DNA from 3 places in the Jeotgalibacillus sp. JSM ZJ347 genome. Region 3 is predicted to be linked to each of the others. Evidence: riboswitches for the same ligand, from Rfam matches in the RefSeq annotation. Region 3 holds a riboswitch; each other region holds the start of a gene.

Region 1 (6,513 bases), on a different contig from region 3:
CTTTTCAGAAGGAAGCGTGACAGCCTTTCCGCTTTGTTTAAAAGTGCGGATCTTCTGACCAATTCCACGGTTTTTTTTGCCCTTACCAGGCGTAAACCCAATTTCACTGAACATCTTAATATCTGCATGACGCTGTGCTTTGTTTTTTAGCCCAATGTTTTCCTTTAGCGTCCAGTTCCGCTTACTATCAGAAGGCTCGAGCGCAAGCTGATCATTTAAATCAGAATCGAACGTTATCATAAGTGCATAAGCAGATTTCTGATCCGTTACCGTCTCTGCAATCCATTTTCCTGCTGCAGGATCAGTTATTTCAATCGTATGATGATAAGCACCGTTAAAAAACATTGTATCATCCTCAGCAGCAGTCACTTCATAGTCTTTTGCAGGACCGCGTGGTGCTTTTAACGTCACAGTCTCATGCGGTGTCGCACTCATCCAGTTAATCACAAGACTTTCTGCCCCGTCTTCAACGAAAAAACTTTCAGATGCTTTACCATTTTGTTCTCCTCCTCTTAATAGCGTATCAAGAGGCTTGATTTTTTCTTCCTTTTCTTCCATCATACTAAAAGCTGAAAAAGCAGCTGCACGCTGTGTTGTTAAATAAGGCTGGAAGATCGAGAGTGTATTATAGCCTTTATTGATTTCTCCGTGATTCCAGTTCCCAACAGCCAGGCTTCTGCTGTAAGGCAGCTGAGCACTCGCAACAGACACAACACCATCATTTGGCCCTGAAATGAAACCGCTTCCAAACCAATACGCACTGAACCATGGTCCGGTACGTGTACCAGCAAGTGAAAAATAGCTGTTCTGAGCGACTTCCCATCGACTATCCGTAATGGAACGGAAGTAATTCATCGTTCCCGTCTGAAGACTTTGCGTCCCTTCACTGTTTTGTCCAATCAGACTGGCAAGCCAGCCGAGTGACGTGCTATTTGCGAGATCTGCAAGTTCACTTCCATAGTGAGGCGAGCTGAGTGTAATGACATTCGATACAAGCGGGTATTTCCCCTCATAAATCAGGGCAACCTGCGTATCAACGCCGCCTTTACTGAATGCCACAATGACAAGCTTTTTCCCGCCAAAATGGGCAGAAATCTCTTCAAGCTGACCTGCAAGCATGGCGCCATTATCCCAATAACTTTTTGGTGTACCACCTGAGTCATTCAACTCGACAAAAGCGGTCTCATAGCCTGCTGTAACAGCACGGCTGTACATATCATTTTCGTTGTACCAGACAGTTGAATCATTTGTCAGACCCTGAACAAATACAATCGCAGGCTTTGCAGAGTCTATGTAGGCAGGGGCTTCACCAATACTGATCGTACCGGGTACAAGTGAATTACCCGGTGTCTTAAATCCTCCGGCAAAAGCGGCAGACGGCAGTGACAAAAACAGGAACACAGCAATAAACAGGGATAGCGTTTTTCTCATCCAATCCTCTCCTTTATAGACTGTATCGGGAAACCCCGACCATGTATGTATTTCGACACCCGGAAGGTAAATCCTGTATGTTTTATAATTAAATTATTATTTATTTATATGTGAGTGAAGGTTGAATGCAGGCAGGCGTAGTTGTCGCTGTTTTCTCTTAAGTTGTAGCATTCCCCTCTAAGGTTGTAGCGATACACCCGGGAACTTGTAGTAATCCCACGACAACTTGTAGCAATCAAGCCTGCTTACGGCAGCAATTCCAAGTTTATAATGCCGTATCCATCAGCTCCAAACCAAAAAAGCCGGATACCCCATCAGATATCCGGCTCAGCATCACTATTCTTTTTCAAACGTCTTCGTGCTTCTCACCGTATCAATTGGCCGCACCTTACTTTCGATCTCTTCACGTTTTGGCTCGAAAAACGGTGGCAGCGACAGCTTTTCTCCAAGCGTCTCATATGGCTCATCACCCATGAACCCTGGACCGTCCGTTGCAAACTCAAACAGAATCTGCGGCGCCACTCTTGAATAAAGTGACTTAAAGAAGAAACGATCGACAAATCCCGATGTCGGGAAGCCAAAGCTCTTCATACGCTCGTCCCACTCATCGAGCATCTCTCTGTCTTCAAGCCTGAAAGCTGCATGGTGCACCGTGCCGAAGCCCTGTTGCGCCTGCGGTAAAAAGGTGTTGTGCTCAACAATCACACTGGCACCATTTCCGCCTTCTCCTACTTCAAATAAATGAAATGACTGTTCAGCGGCCGTTTCTTTAAATAACAATACCTTTTCAAGCATTTCTTTAAAATAATCAAAGCGGTCAACGCGGACAAATAACGGTCCAAGCCCTGCAATCGCATATTCAAGCGGTACAGGTCCGTTCTGCCACGGGGTCCCTGCTTCCACACCCTGATCGTTTTCATCTGATATCAACTGATACTGCTGATCATCAAAGTCAACGAATGAAATCGTCTTTTTACCAAACTGCTCCTGCACACCCTTATGCTTCACATTCAAACGGTCAAACCGCTTCTCCCAGTAATCAATTGCAGCATCACTCGGCACGCGGAAAGATGTTTTTGAAATTTCATTCGTTCCGTGATTTCCTTTTGGGATACCAGGAAAATCAAAGAACGTCATATCTGTACCGGGATTTCCAGTATCATCAGCAAAGAACAAATGATACGTCTGGATATCATCCTGATTCACTGTTTTTTTAACCAGCCTCATACCAAGTACATAAGTGAAAAACTCGTAATTTTTTTCAGCACTGCTTGTGATCGCAGTAACGTGGTGAATGCCTTTTAATGCTTTAATCGACATATTCATGAGCCTCCTCCAGTGCAATGTTCATACCCATAGCATCTAATGATTTCATATTGAATGCAAGAATTATGACTGCTCAAGTGTTTAAAATGTAAATCCACCTGAAAGTGCTTCATAATAAGGAGTAACAGCATGAAAGGAGGAGCAATGATATGAGTATTCCGAAAGTGGATTTTTACTTTGGCGCGCTGCTTTCACATCTCGTTAACCGCGGATTCTCACCTGTCATGAAAGAAGGCGGGCAGGATCGCAGAATCTATGCGCTTGAAAATGAGATAGACAGCTATTTCATCTATGCAAAATACTCGTTTACCCCCCGTTTTAAAAAAGAATCGCGTATCTGGACCTTCTCCTTTTACGATACAGAAATGGAAAAAACACTTCGCAGCCAGCATGACAACCAATACCTGTTTGCGTTTATCTGTGGTGAAGAAGACCTTCAGAACACTGAAATCATCTTACTGACAGCAAGCGAAGTTTCAGAGTGTATTAAAACCTCAGAATCCGGCCGGAAGTGGCTGACGATCGAAATGGCGGACCGCAAAAGAACACTTACTGTTCGAGGAAGTGCACATTCGAAGCCCGGGTATTCACTTAAGATCACACGCAGCACTGACCAGCGTCTTGAAGAACTGCCAACCATGCTTTTTTAAAAAGGAGACATGCATCTATGACGACCGAATTACCGTCTAACTTAAGCAAACCCTCTCAGCGCGCATTCGCTCAGGCAGGTATTAAAACGATGGATGATATTAGCAAGTACACTGAAAACGAGCTGGTTACCCTTCACGGCGTTGGACCAAAAACAATCAGACAGTTGAAAGAAGCCGGTGGTTCTTTTAAAAATACGTAAGAGGTGACGATTCATATGATGACCATCATACTAATCCTTTTTGTGTTTTTTATTACTTTTTGTATCAGCGCCCTGATGAATATCCTCAATAACACGATGCAGGGCAGGCACTGGTTTTACTCCGTATTATTTAGCCTCGTGATTGCAATTATTGGCGTTCTCATTTTTGAACCAAGGGAATGATTTTTTAATAAAAAGGTATAATATGGTTATAATTAGTTTTTAGAGGTGTTGCACATTCCATTCTCTGGTGATATAGTGGTCGTGCATAGAAAATTAAATACCGTTATCTGCACTAGGGGTGCGAATTAGCTGAGATGTGAGCAATAGCTCCGATCCCTTATGACTCGATCAGGATAATACCTGCGTGAGGAAGTGTAGTGACTTCTCTTTTTATATCAGGAGCAGTGGCTACATCTTTCGCAGATGTGGTCTTTTTTTGTGCAAAAACTGCTCTTGGGAGGAATACAAAATGGAATGTGGAACTAGCAACATTGTGGGGTGCCGCTTTTCGCTGCACCCAATGACCGGAGATTTTATCCCTGTCATAAAAGGCGCGCTGGAGGCAACAGATCTGACGGGCGTCTGGAAGCATACAGATGACGTCTCAACTGTGATCCGTGGACAGGAACAGCATGTATTTAATGTGATCAAAGCGATTACGCTGCATGCTGCAAAAACGGGTGAACATGTTGCGATCAATGCAACTTTTTCAGCCGGCTGTCCTGGTGATACTGCAGGTGATTCTTATATGGACGTTGATCCGAACGTGCATAACCAGGATGAAACAAGACAGTACGTTTCTTCACAATTTGCGCTGTATCCGATGAATAACCCTGATTACATGAGTGTCATTTACCGGGAAGTGGATCGCGCAAAGGAGCGTGGTGTTTTCAATGACTCCATGCATTATGCAAGCGGCATTCATGGAGATATTCATGACGTATTTGATTTTTACGAGGAGACGTTTGGCAAAGCAAGGTCTGACGAACACCGTCATTTAGTGATGACTGTTTCAATGAGTATCAACAGTCCGTCTCATAAGGGGAATCATCATGCTTAAGAACTGGAAACTGAAAGAAGTTGTCATGATGTCGCTGTTTGCGGTTGTGTTCGGCATTATTTACCTATTGTTCTTACATGTCGGAAACATCTGGGCTTCACTCATTGGTCCGATTGCTTATGAGTGGATCTTTGGGATCTGGTTTATTGTGTCTATTATCGTGATGGCGATCATCCGAAAGCCTGGCGCTGCAGTCATTCCTGAGACGATGGCTGCTGCGATTGAAGTGATGCTTGGGAATGCAGTCGGCCCCCGTCTGATTTTAGCAGGTGTCATACAGGGGCTGGGAGCAGAAGCAGTTTTCGCAGCCACAAGATATCGTCATTTCAACCTCGGCATTTATATGATGGCCGGAGCAGGGGCTGCAGTATTCAGCTTTGTGTATGGTTACTTACTGGGTGGATTTGCAGCACTCAGCACTGAATATGTATTACTGATGTTTGTGATTCGTGTAATGAGTGGCGCGATTATTGCAGGAGTAGGCGGTAAATATCTGGTTGACGCACTGCTTGCAACAGGCTCACTGAGAGGCTATGCCATTACTAAGCGTGATGTACATGCATAATGTCATCTCTTTGGAGGATGTGTCATTTCGATTTCCTGATGATGAACGGACTGTTTTTAAAGAGGTACATTTCAATGTTCAGGCGGGTGAACGTGTGGTGATCACAGGTCCGAGCGGGTGCGGAAAGTCTTCTCTTTTATACCTGCTCAACCGGCTTTATCCTGAAAACTGTGACGGTATTGTCTCCGGACAGATCAAGCTGTTTGGTAAAGCGGCTGCTGACTATGAGCCGGGTGAAATTAATCAGCGGATTGCGACTGTTTTTCAGGATCCTGACAGCCAGTTTTGCATGCAGACCGTTGAAGAGGAGCTTGCTTTTACACTTGAAAATGTGAAAGTGCCAGCAGCTCAGATCAATCACCGCATTCAAAAGGTGTTAAAAGAAACAGGCCTTGAAGCCTTCAGGGATTCCGTGATCCAGACACTTTCAGGCGGACAGAAGCAGCGCGTTGCAACTGCCTGTGCATGGGTACTGGAACCTGAGATTCTACTGCTTGATGAACCACTCACACATTTAGATCCGGTGACCGCTCAGGAGTTTGTCGCCTGGCTACGCGGACTTCATGAATCCAGAAACCTGACAGTGATTGCGATTGATCATCAGGCTGCTTTGTGGGATGACTTCTTTGACCGGGAATGGCAGATGGTCGAAGCAAAACCGGTGGAACCTTCAATCGCCAGAGTGCCCCTACAATCTGATGAAGTTGTGCTCTCTGCTAAAGAACTGGCTGTAGAGCCAATCGTCTCGCCGGCTACTCTCAATTTGAAAAAAGGTGAAATTGCTGTACTAGCAGGTCCAAACGGCAGCGGTAAATCAACGCTGCTAAAGGCTTTATGCGGATTAAAATCCACCGGAGGAACTGTCGATCCGAAAAGAATCGGTTACGTGCCCCAGTCGCCTGAATTTTTATTTTTGACAAAATCAGTTCGTGAAGAGCTTTTATTTGGTGGCGGTCAACATGCAGAAGATATTCTTGAGCGATTGTACCTTAATGAAGTAAGGGACGCTAACCCTTTTGCAGTCAGTCATGGACAAAAAAGACGAACTGCAATCGGTGCCATGCTTTGTGACGGACGGCCTGTGATCGTGATGGATGAGCCGACTGCCGGCCAGGATCAAGCAGCTTTGCGGGAGCTTGAAAACCTGATTACGGCACGGGCAAATGAAGGAATGACATTCTTAATTGTGACGCATGATATGAATTTTGCAGAACGCGTGGCAGATTCACTGCTGTTACTGCACGCAGGAAGCCTAAGTGGTCCATTTACTCCTCATAA
Region 2 (6,513 bases), on a different contig from region 3:
ACAAGTCTCATTTCAGACTTCTGCGGCTTTGCAAGCATCATTAATTCATTGACCGTATATTCTATACGGTCAATTTCTGATTTCAATACGGATAAATATGCTTTTTTCTCAGTTGACGTTTCACCTTCTTCAAGTAAGGCAGTAAAACCTTTTAAAGAAGTGAGCGGATTTCTGATCTCATGTGCGATACCGGCAGCGAGTTCACCTAATACGGATAACTTTTCAGACCGCAGCACAAGCTGCTCTGCTTCTTTTGCCTGGGTAATATCCTGGCTGACAAAAATAAAACGGGTTGCTTCACCTGATGGACCTATCATCGGAAAAACACGCGTGCTGGTCCATTTCGTTTCACCTTCTTTATCTTTCGTCTGAATATCTCCGCTCCAGATCTCTCCACGATAAAGTGTTTCCCACATCTCATCATAAAACGAATCCGGATGACACCTCGCATTTAAATTGTCCACCGGTTTCCCAATAATCTCGAGAGGGGATCGTTTCATTAATTCTGCAGCACGTTCATTTAGGTATAGAATCGTACGATTACGATCTATAATCGTGACCATAGAAGATTGGTCCAGCACATGTTTCAGGTAATTCATTTCACTAACCGTTAGCCTAAGTTTTTCTTCGGTTTCATCCAGCTTTTCTTTCATTTCTATTTTATCAGTAACGTCTACTTTATAAATGAAATAACGAAAAGGTCTTCCTTCGTCGTCAAACATTGGTACAATTGTAGAGTTTACCCACAGCGGTGATCCATCTTTCTTTTGGTTCAACATCTCACCCTGCCAGAGACGCCCCTGTCTGATCTGCTTTAATGCATCGTTCAGTTGGTTAACACTATAATCGGGATGAAGTAGCATTGAAAAATGAGCATTCATCAGCTCTTCTTCTGAATACTGTGTAGTTTCACAAAAATTTTCATTTACAAACTCAAAGCGACCGTGAAGATCAATAAAAGCAACGGCGAGGTGATGGTCGACAGCAGCGATAATATTTTCAATTGCTAAGGAGTCTGAATAGGGCATAATTCTGTTCCTTTTTTTACTAATCATAATACGCGCATTGGGTATATTTGAAAAGGGGAAATTGACAAATTCTTTATAAAAAAATTGTCAAAAGCCCCTTCATCCCAGTGATATCAAGGAAAGATGGATTAAAAATCTATCTTTTAATTATGAAGTGAGAAAGCAGCATTTTTCATTTTTTTAGATGTAACTACCCCAATTACTGCACCACTGATACTTGAAGCGAGAAATGCCGGCATAAAATAAAAGAACCCGGCTTCAGTACCCATTAAAATGGCTGCATAAGGAACTGCGACAAGTGACGCAATGACCCCTGTTCCTATTATTTCACCGGCCGCTGCCAACCAGACGCGCCCACTCCATAAGTAAAACAGACCTGCAAGAGCTGCACCGATCATGCCTCCTGGAAATGCAAGAAGTGATCCTGTTCCGGTTAATATGCGAATCAGTCCCGTCACAAAAGCGATTGCAACGGCCGGACCCGGGCCAAATAATACGCCTGCCATGACGTTGATTGCATGCTGTACTGGATAAGCTCTTGCGACACCTGCCGGAAATGAGACAAATGCCGAACCTGCTACTGCAATAGCAACAAGCATGGCCATCAGAACAAGCTTTTTGGTACTCATACATTCTCCCTCCGATAAGAAGCAGTCAGCCGTTTAACTTCCTGCTGAACATTTTCTGCTTCTGTAACAGCTGATATGACTGCAATACCTTCAGCACCAGCTTCCCATACAGATCCTGCATTTGATGCAGTGATTCCACCAATGCCAACAACAGGAATATATGGAAACTCGTTCTTTACACGAATGATTTTAGCCACACCTGAAGGTTCTTTTGCATCCGGCTTACTTTTTGTACCGTATATCGGTCCCATGCCCAGATAATCAGCACCATCTTCTACTGCATGTTCAGCTTCTTCAAGTGAATGTACTGAAACACCAAGGAACATCTTATGACCGATTTTTGCTCTTACAGTTTGCGCACAAGTATCCTCCTGACCAACATGAATACCATCAGCACTAATTTCACAGGCCAGGTCAACATGATCATTGATGATAAAAGGAACATGATATAAACGGCACAGCGCCTGACATTTCAGTGCAAATTCCTTTAAAGGCTGACCGGTCAGTGCGCCAGGTCCCTTTTCTCTTAACTGGAAATAGCTGATTCCTCCTTTCAATGCTTCCTCAAGAAGCAGGAGAGGATCCATCTGACCGGTATTCGGGGTACCAAAAATCAAATAAACAGCAGGCTTAGTGAACATATCCGATCATCTCCTTTTGTGCATAATGACGGTACGCGCTGTGGTTCGTCGGTCCGTGACCCGCACCTATATTTAACGAATGCTCAATCGCACTTTGAATAAATTTCTTCGCTGTCAGGAAAGCATCTTCAATAGATTGTCCTTTTGCGAACTCTGCTGCAAGGGCAGCTGAAAATGTGCACCCTGTACCATGTGTATGCTTTGTAGGAATACGTGAGGATCTTAGCACTAATGAACCACCATACTGGTCGAGATAATAATCTTCGGTAAAGTCAGGATCTTCACCGTGTCCTCCCTTCACCAGCACCCCCTGCGCGCCGCTTTCAAGTATCTTCTCAGCAGCCATTCGTCTTGTCGTTTCATCCGATATACTGATACCGCTTAACGCTTCTGCTTCAGGTATATTCGGAGTGACTACAGCAGCAAGGGGCAAAAGATTTTCAATCAATGAATCCTTCGCCTCCTCCCGCAGCAGGCTGGCTCCTCCTTTAGCGATCATGACCGGGTCAACAATCAAATGCTTCCATTCATAATACTTAATATATTTTGCTACCGTCTGAATCGTCTTAACATCAAACAGCATACCGGTTTTAAGCGCTGCAATCTCAAAGTCTTCACCCACTGCCTGCAGCTGCTTTTCCAGATTGCCGACCGGTACTGGAGCAACGTCTTTTACCCCCAGCGTATTTTGAGCTGTGACGGCAGTTATAACTGATGTCCCAAATACACCCAGTTCCTGAAATGTTTTAATATCAGCCTGAATCCCTGCTCCGCCTCCTGAATCTGAACCTGCAATTGTTAGTACCTGCTTCATCGTGTGCCTCCTTTTTGAAATCTGCTCTCATTCATTTCATACACTGCGTCAAGGAACGCAGTTTTAAAGCTCCCCGGACGATATGACACAGCAGCTGCTTTTTCACCTGCTTCACCATAAAATTGAACAGCCTCTGCTACAGCATCAACTGATTGTTCAACAGTTAAAAACGCTGCAGTCACACTTGAAAGTAAACAACCCATTCCGGTAACAGAAGACATTATCTGACGCCCTGCCTGGATCTCATGCACAACCTCACCGTCTGTCACGATATCAACTGCACCTGTCACAGCGATAATCAGGTTATATGTCCTAGCAGCTTCTAAAGCGATTGAAGTAAGATCAGCATCACCCTCCCCGGCATCAACACCTTTTGCAGACCAATCTCTTCGCATAATGGCAGCAAGTTCTCCTGCATTACACCTTAGAGCTGTGATCTTAACTCCCTTTAATATTTCATCAATAGCTGAGAGTCGATAAGAGGTTGCACCGGCCCCTACAGGATCAAGCACAACTGGTATGCCTGTTTTATTTGCTGCTCTGCCTGCATGTATCATACTCTCAACTGATCGCTTATTAAGTGTTCCTATATTCAACGATAGTGCGTCTGCAATAGACGTAAGTTCCTCTACTTCTTCAAGCTCATCCCCCATAACCGGTGAAGCACCGAGTGCTAACATTCCATTCGCCTGAAAATTGGCGACAACGTAGTTCGTTATACAGTGAACCAGCGGCTTCTTTTCTCTTAGCTGTTTAATCATTTTTGACACGCTCCTTTAATTGAATTGCCCAGCTTTCTTTCGTCCATGCCTGCTCCCAGAAGTTCAACTCGTAATAGCTGCTTCTGCTGAAGTGAGCCTTTAATTCTTTGATTCTCTCGTCTGAAAGATCCTCTGCCAGTTCATTCATTCTGTTAATTTGTTCTTCTACGAGCTCTCCGAACCATTCAGAACCATATGTTTCAATCCACTTTTGATAAATTGGGTGCTCCGGCTTTTCATTCTTCAAACGCTCACCAATTTCATAGTAGAGCCAGTAGCACGGCAGGATCGCAGCAAGCACATCAGCCAGGTCCCCTTTAGCTGAGCGGTACATATGGGACACATATGCATAAGCAGTAGGAGACGGCTCAAAACGCCTCCAGTCCTCATCTGTCACTCCAAGCAGTTCCATAAAGGATTCATGCAGCGCAAGCTCAGCTGCACACGTCTGCTCTGAGTGATGTGCAAAGCTTTTTGTCGTCTTCAGATCCTTTGCTTTCACAGCACCAATCGCCTGTACCTTTGCAAAATGCGTTAAATAATATGCATCCTGCATCACATAAAACTTAAATACATCAAGCGGCAAACTCCCTTCAGCAATCCCTTTTACAAAAGGGTGCTCAAAGCTTGCTTCCCAAAGATCGTTACACTCTTTTCTTACATCTGAACAAAAAGTCATAATTTCTCCTCCTTCGTATAATAAATCTGACAAAACGCTTACTAAATAAACATTATTTAAGCTATTTATTGTATTTGAACAGCTGATAATTGTAGCGTAAGGGGGTGACTCCTATGGCAGGAAGGGACAGGTGAGACAGAGCACGGCGCAGCCTGCTGGCTCACCGCCCGGCCATAGAAAGCGTCCCCCTGAAGCGGAAATTATCAGCCCACTTTACAAATACCAACAAAAAACGCCGCCTTCCAATTTCTCTGGAAAGCGGCGTATATTAAAAGGTTCGCATATACGGCCACTTCCCTACGCTGGTATGATCCAGATCAGGTTCAAAGGGTCCGGACAACAGTCCGTCTCAGCCGGTTTAACCGGCTCCCCCAGTGGGTGTTATTCTATTCAATTATTACTGCAGATTGTCTACTGTTCTGCCATCTGCTTCAACGCCCTTTAAATACTTGATCCGGCGCTGTGCAGACGTTTCACTTACCTGCTCGTCCGCATGGTATGAAGAACGAACCATTGGACCTGCTTCACAATGCTTGAATCCTTTAGAAAGGGCAATTTCCTTCAGCTCTGCGAATTCATCCGGGTGATAATAACGCACAACATCAAGATGCTTTTTCGTTGGCTGCAGGTACTGACCAAGTGTCAGGATATCTACATTGTGTGCACGCAGATCATCCATCGCTTCAATCAGCTCTTCCTTCGTTTCACCAAGACCAACCATGATACTTGATTTTGTCGGGATATTCGGCGCAATTTCTTTTACACGTGCAAGCAGTTCAAGTGAACGGTCATACATCGCACGCGCACGTACTCTTTTCGTCAGACGGCGAACCGTTTCGATATTGTGGTTGAAAATATCCGGCTCTGCATCCATTAGTGTATGAAGGCTTTCATAATCACCTTTCATATCTGAAGGTAATACTTCGACTGTACAGCTTGGCAGACGGCGGTGAATCGCACGGACTGTCTCAGCAAATACTGCAGCGCCCCCGTCATTCAAGTCATCACGCGCAACCGCTGTGACAACGACGTGTTTTAAGCCCATCATTTCAGTAGACTCTGCCACACGTTCAGGCTCGCCCCAGTCAAGCTCATTCGGCAGACCTGTTTTCACTGCACAAAAGCGACATGCTCTCGTACACGTATCCCCAAGAATCATAAATGTCGCCGTTTTACGCTCACTCCAGCATTCGTGAATATTCGGACACTTCGCCTCTTCACATACTGTATTCAGCTTCTTCTCACGCATCATTTTCTTCAGCTTTTTATAGGAATCATTCGTATTTAACTTTACCTTCAACCATTCGGGTTTACGTACATGTTCTTTTGCATTTGTCATACTCTCTGTCTCCCTTCCCGCTTATAGCTCCATTCTTCACTCTTATACTTCTCTTCTAGCTCTGCTGCTGCTCTTAACATCTCTTCTGGCGGTGTAAAAGGTTCCAGATGAATATCGAGCCCTTTCATGAACCCTTCTCTAAATGCATGATTCACTTCTTCAAATGTGACAGGACGTTCAAGCACGTCATTAATTGCGACGGCTCTTTTTGTAAATGCGCGTCGTGCACGCTCCTTTACTTTTTCACTTGGATAAATAAATAAATCAAATAGCTTTTCAAGATCCATTGAAATCGGGATAGAACCATGCTGTAAAATAACACCTTTTTTACGTGTCTGCGCACTTCCGGCTGCCTTTTTACCGTCAACTATCAACTCATACCATGACGGCTCTTCAAAGCAGACGGCTGATCCGTTCTGCTTCTGCTTTTCCTCAGGAATCGAAAACTCTGCCGGAATACCAAGCGCACGGTAGCCTTCTAAAATGCCTTTCGACAGAACCAGATAGGCTTCTTTAATCGACTTTGGCATATCTGGATGATTTTCAGATACAAGCACACTATAGGTGAGCTCATCTTCATGCAGGACAGCTCTCCCGCCTGTTTGTCTGCGCACAAGTTCAA
Region 3 (6,513 bases):
TGGAGAAACTGAACAATTAATTCTTTCAACAAGGGCTCAAATGGAAGTTCCGGGACTCAAGCCTTTAAAAGAAGCTCTCCCAGAGGAAGTGAGCTACCTGCAAATTAAAATGACACTTGTAAAAAACCAGCTCGTCTGAAGGATTTTTTTCTCTCTGAAGGGAATAGAAGACAGACAGGAGGTTTTTACATGAAACAGTTTTGGACAAATTTCTTTGCGCTTGCAGCTGTCATCACCGTTAATGCGCTGGCAAATATACTTCCGATTAACGGGCAGACAACAGGCGAGATTTCAAACCGGCTAAATGTGTTATTCACACCTGCAGGCTACGTATTTTCAATATGGGGACTGATCTATTTACTGCTGGGCTTATGGGTATTAAAAGGTGCTTTTAAATCTCAGAGAAAAAGAGAAGTATATAAAACCACTTCTTTTATGTTTCTCGTCAGCTGCCTTTTGAATATATCCTGGATTCTGCTGTGGCACTATGAATTTTTCCCTGTATCGGTCGCAGTTATTGTCGGCTTATTAATTTCAATTATTATTATTTACGCTAAAATCAAACAGACAAAGCACAGCTTTTTTGATCTCCTCCCCTTCTCTGTTTACATGGGATGGGTTAGTGTAGCGACCGTTGCCAATACAGCCTACACAGTCAATGAAGCCGGCTGGGACGGGCTTGGCATTTCATCACCTGTCTGGACGATCGCACTGCTGCTGATTGCAACAGCGCTCGCACTCGGTATCCGCTATAAGGAAAGCGATTGGGTGTATCCGCTTGTATTCGTCTGGGCATTCATCGGTATAGGTGTACAAAATGAAGGTGAAGAATCTGCCGTCGTGTTCACTGCTTATGTGCTGAGTGTCATCATTCTGATTGGACTATTTGTCTTCCGCAAAAAGAGAACATCCGGATACAGCAGCAGGACACTAAGTTTCAAATAATCAACGGCACACTCACCTTTCAACTAGGTTAGAATAGTGAAAGAAGTTTCTTTGAAGAGAGGGTTTATGTTGGACGGGCAATTACTATTTGCAATGTTTCTGGTCACACTGCTGGTGGGACCAATATTAATGACGATCTCAATCGTGTTTGGAATCAGAAAAAAAGTGAAGTGGCTCTGGATCACGAATGTATTTTTCCTTGTATTTTCATTTGTAATTGCAGCCTACTATGTGCTGCAGATTGACCAGATTGCCACTCAGAACCCCACGCCTGGAGGAAGCGGAGTACTTGTGATGCTATTAATCTCATCATGGATTTCAGTTCCAACAGCATTATCATTCTTCCTGCTTGCAGCTGCCATTTTTATGGAGCAGCGCCGGAAAACAAAACTGAATCAGGCATAACAAAAGGACTTGTGGTGATCACAAGTCCTTTTGTTTATGCTTTTTTAGATTCTGTTAAAATCAGTGGTTCGCCCTTTGTAATCACGATTGTATGCTCAATCTGTGCAACCAGGCTGCCATCCGGTGTCTTATACGTCCAGCCGTCATTCTGTTCTTCAACGAAATCTGCCCCTGAAGAAATAAACGGTTCAAATGCAAGTACGGTCCCTTCCTTTAACAACTCATTATCCCACGGATCATGATAGTTCAGGATATGGTCCGGCGCTTCATGCAGCGACTTTCCAACACCGTGACCTGTCAGGTTCGTAATCACCTGATAGCCATTTTGCTTTGCCACACGGGATACTGTTTTTCCGAGCTGGCTCTTTTTAGAACCTGCTTTTGCTTTCTTAAGTGCAAGTGTAAAAGCCTGTTCTGCAGTTGCGCACAGCTTTTCAAGTTCAGCATTTTCACCTACAACAAAAGAAATACCTGTGTCAGCAAAATACCCATCCAGAGAGCCTGAAACATCAATGTTTACAAGGTCCCCGTCCTTAATCACCCGGTCACCCGGGATACCGTGCGCTACTTCATCATTTACACTAATACATGTATAACCAGGGAAATCATATTCACCTTTTGGACCTGAAATGGCACCATATTGCTCAAATTTCTGCTTACCGATCTCATCAAGCTCAGCAGTTGTTACACCGGGCTTGGTTGCTGCACGCATGTCATCGCGGATCTCAGCAACAATGGCGCCGATCTTTTTCAGCGCTTCTAATTCTTCATTCGTCTGTACGATCATACCGATTCTCTCCTTGCTTTATAATGGTTCACTATATCATATGTATGGTGGGGAATGCATGAAAGATGCTATTTATTCTATAACCGTTTAATTTCCGCTTCAGGGGGACGCTTTCCGTGGCCGGGCGGTGAGCCAGCAGGCTTCGCCATGCTCTGTCTCACCTGTCCCTTCCTGCCACAGGAGTCGCCCCCTTACGCTCCACTTAAACTATGTATTTCTTCCTTTAAGATAGTAAACCAAATAATATTTTGTAGTTAGTAAAATATACACCACCACTAAAAATCTAAAAAAAGATGGCGTTTGTGTTAAAAGCCATCTTCTTTTTAATATTAAATTTAGGTTCATTGAAGCGTAAGGCTGCGACTCCGAGACGATTAGAGGGAAGCCGAGACCCTACAGCCGAAGGCGAGGAGGTTTGGCAACCTCCGTCTGGAAAGCGTCCGCCTGAAGCGTAAATGAACCGGTTCTTTAAATAATTCAGGCACTTGTCATCTGACGGTTTGTCGCAACTCTTGGCACTGAAATCAGCAGCGTTGCAAGGACAATGGATGTTAGAATGAACGCAGGACCCATGTAAGAGCCGTTATAGCCAAGTGAGAATAACCAGGCCGGTACACCTTCACTGCCTGATCCAAAGAAGATCACGCCGGCAAGGAAATGACAGATAAATCTCAGCAGCGCGCCAATAAATACGCCAACTGTAATAAAGACTGCCGCTTTTTTCATTGAGCCTTCCTCAAGTGAACGCTTCACAACACCTGCAAACAGCCCTGCAAATCCAATCACAGTGAATGCCAGCGGATAATCAAGAATCCCCTGAACCGGATCAATAATATAAGCACCAAACATTGTCTGCAGCAGCCCTACCAGAAATCCTGTCAGCAGTCCGCCTTTCAGACCCCAGCGGAATGCCATCAATACGATTGGTACCATCACAAAACTGATAGATCCTCCCTGTGGCCAGAGACTGAATGAAAACTGGTCCAGGATAATGCCGATTGCTGAAAAAATCGCAACCTCCACTAAAAATAATAACTTCTTACGCTCCATTTACATCTTCCTCCTTTTGCGAAATTGATGCAGCTCGCACAGAGGGGAATTCAACGGGCCTTTAAAAATATAAAAAGGCCCCTGGGGATAGAAACCCAGAGACCTTGAAAAAGTCCGTTTCCATCCACATTCCTGCGTAAGCATTAACTTACAGGTTCGAAGGGTCTGAACAGATCTGTTCACTCTCAGCCAATATGGCTCCCCTTGTGGAAATTGCATCTGTTAATATTGTAACCCATATTTTGAATCATGTCATCTTCTCCACATTTTGTATGCTATACTATTACACGTCTAATTTACTAAGATAGGAGGTTCCCGAATCACATGCATTGGCTGAAAAAAAGATTTATTGGCGGCAGAATTTTAAAGACGGGTGTCGCAGTATTTATTACTGCCCTGATCTGTCAGCTATTCAATTTACCTGTGGTCTTCGCTGTTATTACCGCAATTGTAACGATTGAACCGACAGCTGCCGATTCAATTAAAAAGGGCATGATCCGCTTTCCGGCATCTGCGATCGGGGCCTCCATTGCAATGCTTGCCACTTTTTTACTTGGAGATACAGCAATTACATATACAATCTCAGCAGTACTGACAATCTGGATCTGCTATAAGCTGAAGCTTGATGCAGGTATGCTGGTTGCGACACTGACAGCAGTGGCCATGATACCCGGTACAGAAGATCACTTTTTGCTTGAATTTATTAAAAGACTTGGTACTACCGGTATCGGAATTTTAACTTCCACACTCGTTAACTTTTTACTGATGCCGCCTAAATATAAAGATCAGATCCTAACACTCATTTCTAATGCACAGTCCAAGCTCACTCAGCTGCTGGCTGAAAGAATGAATGAACTGTTGGATCAGAAAGACTCGGCAATGAATCTTGAAACCGCCTCCAACCAGCTTCGCACCCAGCTTGACCGCGCAGAAATGTTCTGCAGGTTCCAGCTTCAGGAATGGCACTACCATTCTTATAAACGCGAGGAAATGAACGAAATTCAGATGCTGCAAAAGAAGATTTATCTGCTCAGGCAGCTGTCTTTTCATTTAGCAAATCTGATCTCGCTGCCTTCAGATGATGCACCTGATTGGTCGATTGAAGAAAAACAGGCAGTCCGGACACTTGTCTCACAGCTGAATAACCGGATCATTAGAACAGGCCAACAGGAGCCAATGGACGCCGATGCGCTGGCTTTGCTCCGTCATGAACTGAAGGGTGAGACGGATGAAGACGAGCTGCCGGATAAAAGTTATATTTATTTTGAATTATTAACGATTCACGCATTGCTGAAGAAGCGCAGATCGTTTGTTAAGGTACCGAGCGCGAGACCGGAAGAACTTTAATTTTGGAAAATGCGAGAAGCCGGGGATTGCTCCCCGGCTTGTTTCATTGAATAAACCAGTTTTGCGTTTATGAGTCAATAGTCACGAAGTGTCGAAGTGTACCTATTAAGCGTCGAACATCACTGTGTAAACAGCGAACACCACATGTTTACTCTCGAACATGCCTAAGCGAACGCCGAACATTAGCCGACGAACGCCGAACCACAGAACCATCGCGCAAGCACTACTACATCACATTAAAATACCTTGCATCAGGGTGCGCAAACACAATCGCTGATACGCTCGCTTCAGGCTCCATCATAAAGCCATCTGTCAGCTGGACCCCGATTTCCTCAGGGCTGATCAGCTTAAACAACTTCTCCTGATCTTCAAGCTCCGGACATGCAGGATACCCGAATGAGAAGCGCTGCCCCTGGTATTTAGCACTGAAGCGCTCCTGCATCGTAAAGTCAACAGGATCCGGGAAGCCCCAGCGGTCTCTCATCTGCTGGTGTAAGAGCTCTGCAAATCCTTCTGCTGTTTCAAGCGCAAGTGCCTGAAGTGCGTGACTTTCAAGGAATCTTCCTTCCTCTTTATAATGCTGTGCTTTTTCACGGATCCCTCTGCCTGCTGTGACGGTAAAGAATCCGACGTAATCCATTACGCCACTCTCTTTTGAACGAAGGTAATCAGCAAGACACAGATGTGGCGCTCTTGGCTGACGCGGAAATGTAAAACGTTCTATCTCCTGACCGGTTTCAGGGTGATAGATGATGACATCATCCCCTTCGCTCTGTGCCGGGAAGAACTGATACACCGCTGCAGGCGTAATCAATCCTTCTTGCTTCACATTCTGAATCAGGTGATCCACTGTTTCTTTTATCTTCAACGTCTTTTCATCCTTTTCTTCAAGCAGTCTTGAGATTTTACCTTTTACACCTAAATGGTGACCGAGAAGCATCTGCATATTGATATAGGCTTCAACGTGCGCCACTGAGTATGAGCTGATGACGTGACGTGTTGTATCATTTGGCACAAATACAGGTGCTTCTGCTACTGGAGGCTTCTCAAGCACACCGACTGCTGTTTCCTTGGTTGGTCTTGGTTCCTGTGACTGAAGCTTTTCCTGCTTTGCAAGGATTTCTTCACTCAGCTTTGCACGTTCAAGTTTATCCTGAAGCTGATTTGCAAGGCTGAGTCCGTTCATTGCGTCTTTTGCGTACAGGACAAGCCCATCGTAATGATTTGAGATCTTTGTATCGACAAATTTACGTGACAGCGCTGCACCACCTACAAGGATCGGTACCTCAAGTCCTTTTTCACGCATATCACCGGCTGTAATCACCATCTGCTGGGCTGATTTAACAAGCAGACCTGACAGCCCGACAATATCCGGCTTCTCACGTTCAATCGCTTCGATTAATTCAGGCGGTGTTACTTTAATGCCAAGGTCTACCACATCATATCCATTATTACTTAAAATAATCTCAACGAGGTTTTTACCGATATCATGGACATCACCTTTTACAGTCGCAAGAATGACTTTTCCTTTAGATGACGAGTCATCTGACGCTTCCATATGCGGCTCTAAAAAGGCAACTGCTGCTTTCATGACTTCAGCACTCTGGAGCACTTCAGCAACGATCAGCTGGTTGTCATTGAACAGTCTGCCGACTTCCTTCATGCCTGTCATCAGCGGTCCATTGATAATCGACAGCGGTTCATCAAACGCTGTAAGCGCGATTTCAAGGTCAGGCAGCAGGCCTTCTTTTGTGCCTTCCACTACATAATAGGCAAGTCTTTCATCAAGCGTCATATCCGGCAGGTCAGATAACGTTTCCTTCTTTTTACCGCGGTAAAAAGCTGTAAATGCTGCAAGTGTTTCATCCGTCGTTTCAAATAACAGCTGTTCAGCCATTTTGACTTCTTCAGGATCAATCGAAGCAAAACGCTCCAGCTTCTCTGTATTCACAATCGCATAATCAAGTCCTGCGAGCGTG

The links. A riboswitch is a leader RNA that binds a small molecule or an ion and turns the genes downstream of it on or off. The one in region 3 is predicted to bind thiamine pyrophosphate.
Region 1: another riboswitch for thiamine pyrophosphate. It lies ahead of ACH6CZ_RS06995 (YkoF family thiamine/hydroxymethylpyrimidine-binding protein); the one in region 3 lies ahead of thiT (energy-coupled thiamine transporter ThiT).
Region 2: another riboswitch for thiamine pyrophosphate. It lies ahead of tenA (thiaminase II); the one in region 3 lies ahead of thiT (energy-coupled thiamine transporter ThiT).

What each region holds. Positions count from the first base shown of each region.
Region 1 covers NZ_JBISEN010000002.1:217,627-224,139, reverse strand. Annotated here, with positions in the region: gene ACH6CZ_RS07015 (esterase/lipase family protein) at 1-1,431, opposite strand, end outside; gene ACH6CZ_RS07010 (ring-cleaving dioxygenase) at 1,768-2,745, opposite strand; gene ACH6CZ_RS07005 (hypothetical protein) at 2,907-3,407, shown strand; gene ACH6CZ_RS07000 (helix-hairpin-helix domain-containing protein) at 3,425-3,607, shown strand; TPP riboswitch at 3,895-3,998, shown strand; gene ACH6CZ_RS06995 (YkoF family thiamine/hydroxymethylpyrimidine-binding protein) at 4,080-4,670, shown strand; gene ACH6CZ_RS06990 (ECF transporter S component) at 4,663-5,235, shown strand; gene ACH6CZ_RS06985 (ABC transporter ATP-binding protein) at 5,255-6,513, shown strand, end outside.
Region 2 covers NZ_JBISEN010000009.1:28,880-35,392, forward strand. Annotated here, with positions in the region: gene ACH6CZ_RS15625 (PAS domain-containing protein) at 1-1,028, opposite strand, end outside; gene thiW (energy coupling factor transporter S component ThiW) at 1,172-1,657, opposite strand; gene thiE (thiamine phosphate synthase) at 1,654-2,298, opposite strand; gene thiD (bifunctional hydroxymethylpyrimidine kinase/phosphomethylpyrimidine kinase) at 2,288-3,112, opposite strand; gene thiM (hydroxyethylthiazole kinase) at 3,109-3,873, opposite strand; gene tenA (thiaminase II) at 3,866-4,552, opposite strand; TPP riboswitch at 4,830-4,935, opposite strand; gene lipA (lipoyl synthase) at 4,950-5,891, opposite strand; gene ACH6CZ_RS15660 (lipoate--protein ligase family protein) at 5,888-6,513, opposite strand, start outside.
Region 3 covers NZ_JBISEN010000008.1:63,645-70,157, forward strand. Annotated here, with positions in the region: gene recQ (DNA helicase RecQ) at 1-139, shown strand, start outside; gene ACH6CZ_RS15450 (tryptophan-rich sensory protein) at 190-945, shown strand; gene ACH6CZ_RS15455 (hypothetical protein) at 1,015-1,350, shown strand; gene map (type I methionyl aminopeptidase) at 1,385-2,137, opposite strand; gene thiT (energy-coupled thiamine transporter ThiT) at 2,615-3,187, opposite strand; TPP riboswitch at 3,300-3,402, opposite strand; gene ACH6CZ_RS15470 (FUSC family protein) at 3,512-4,534, shown strand; gene metH (methionine synthase) at 4,761-6,513, opposite strand, start outside.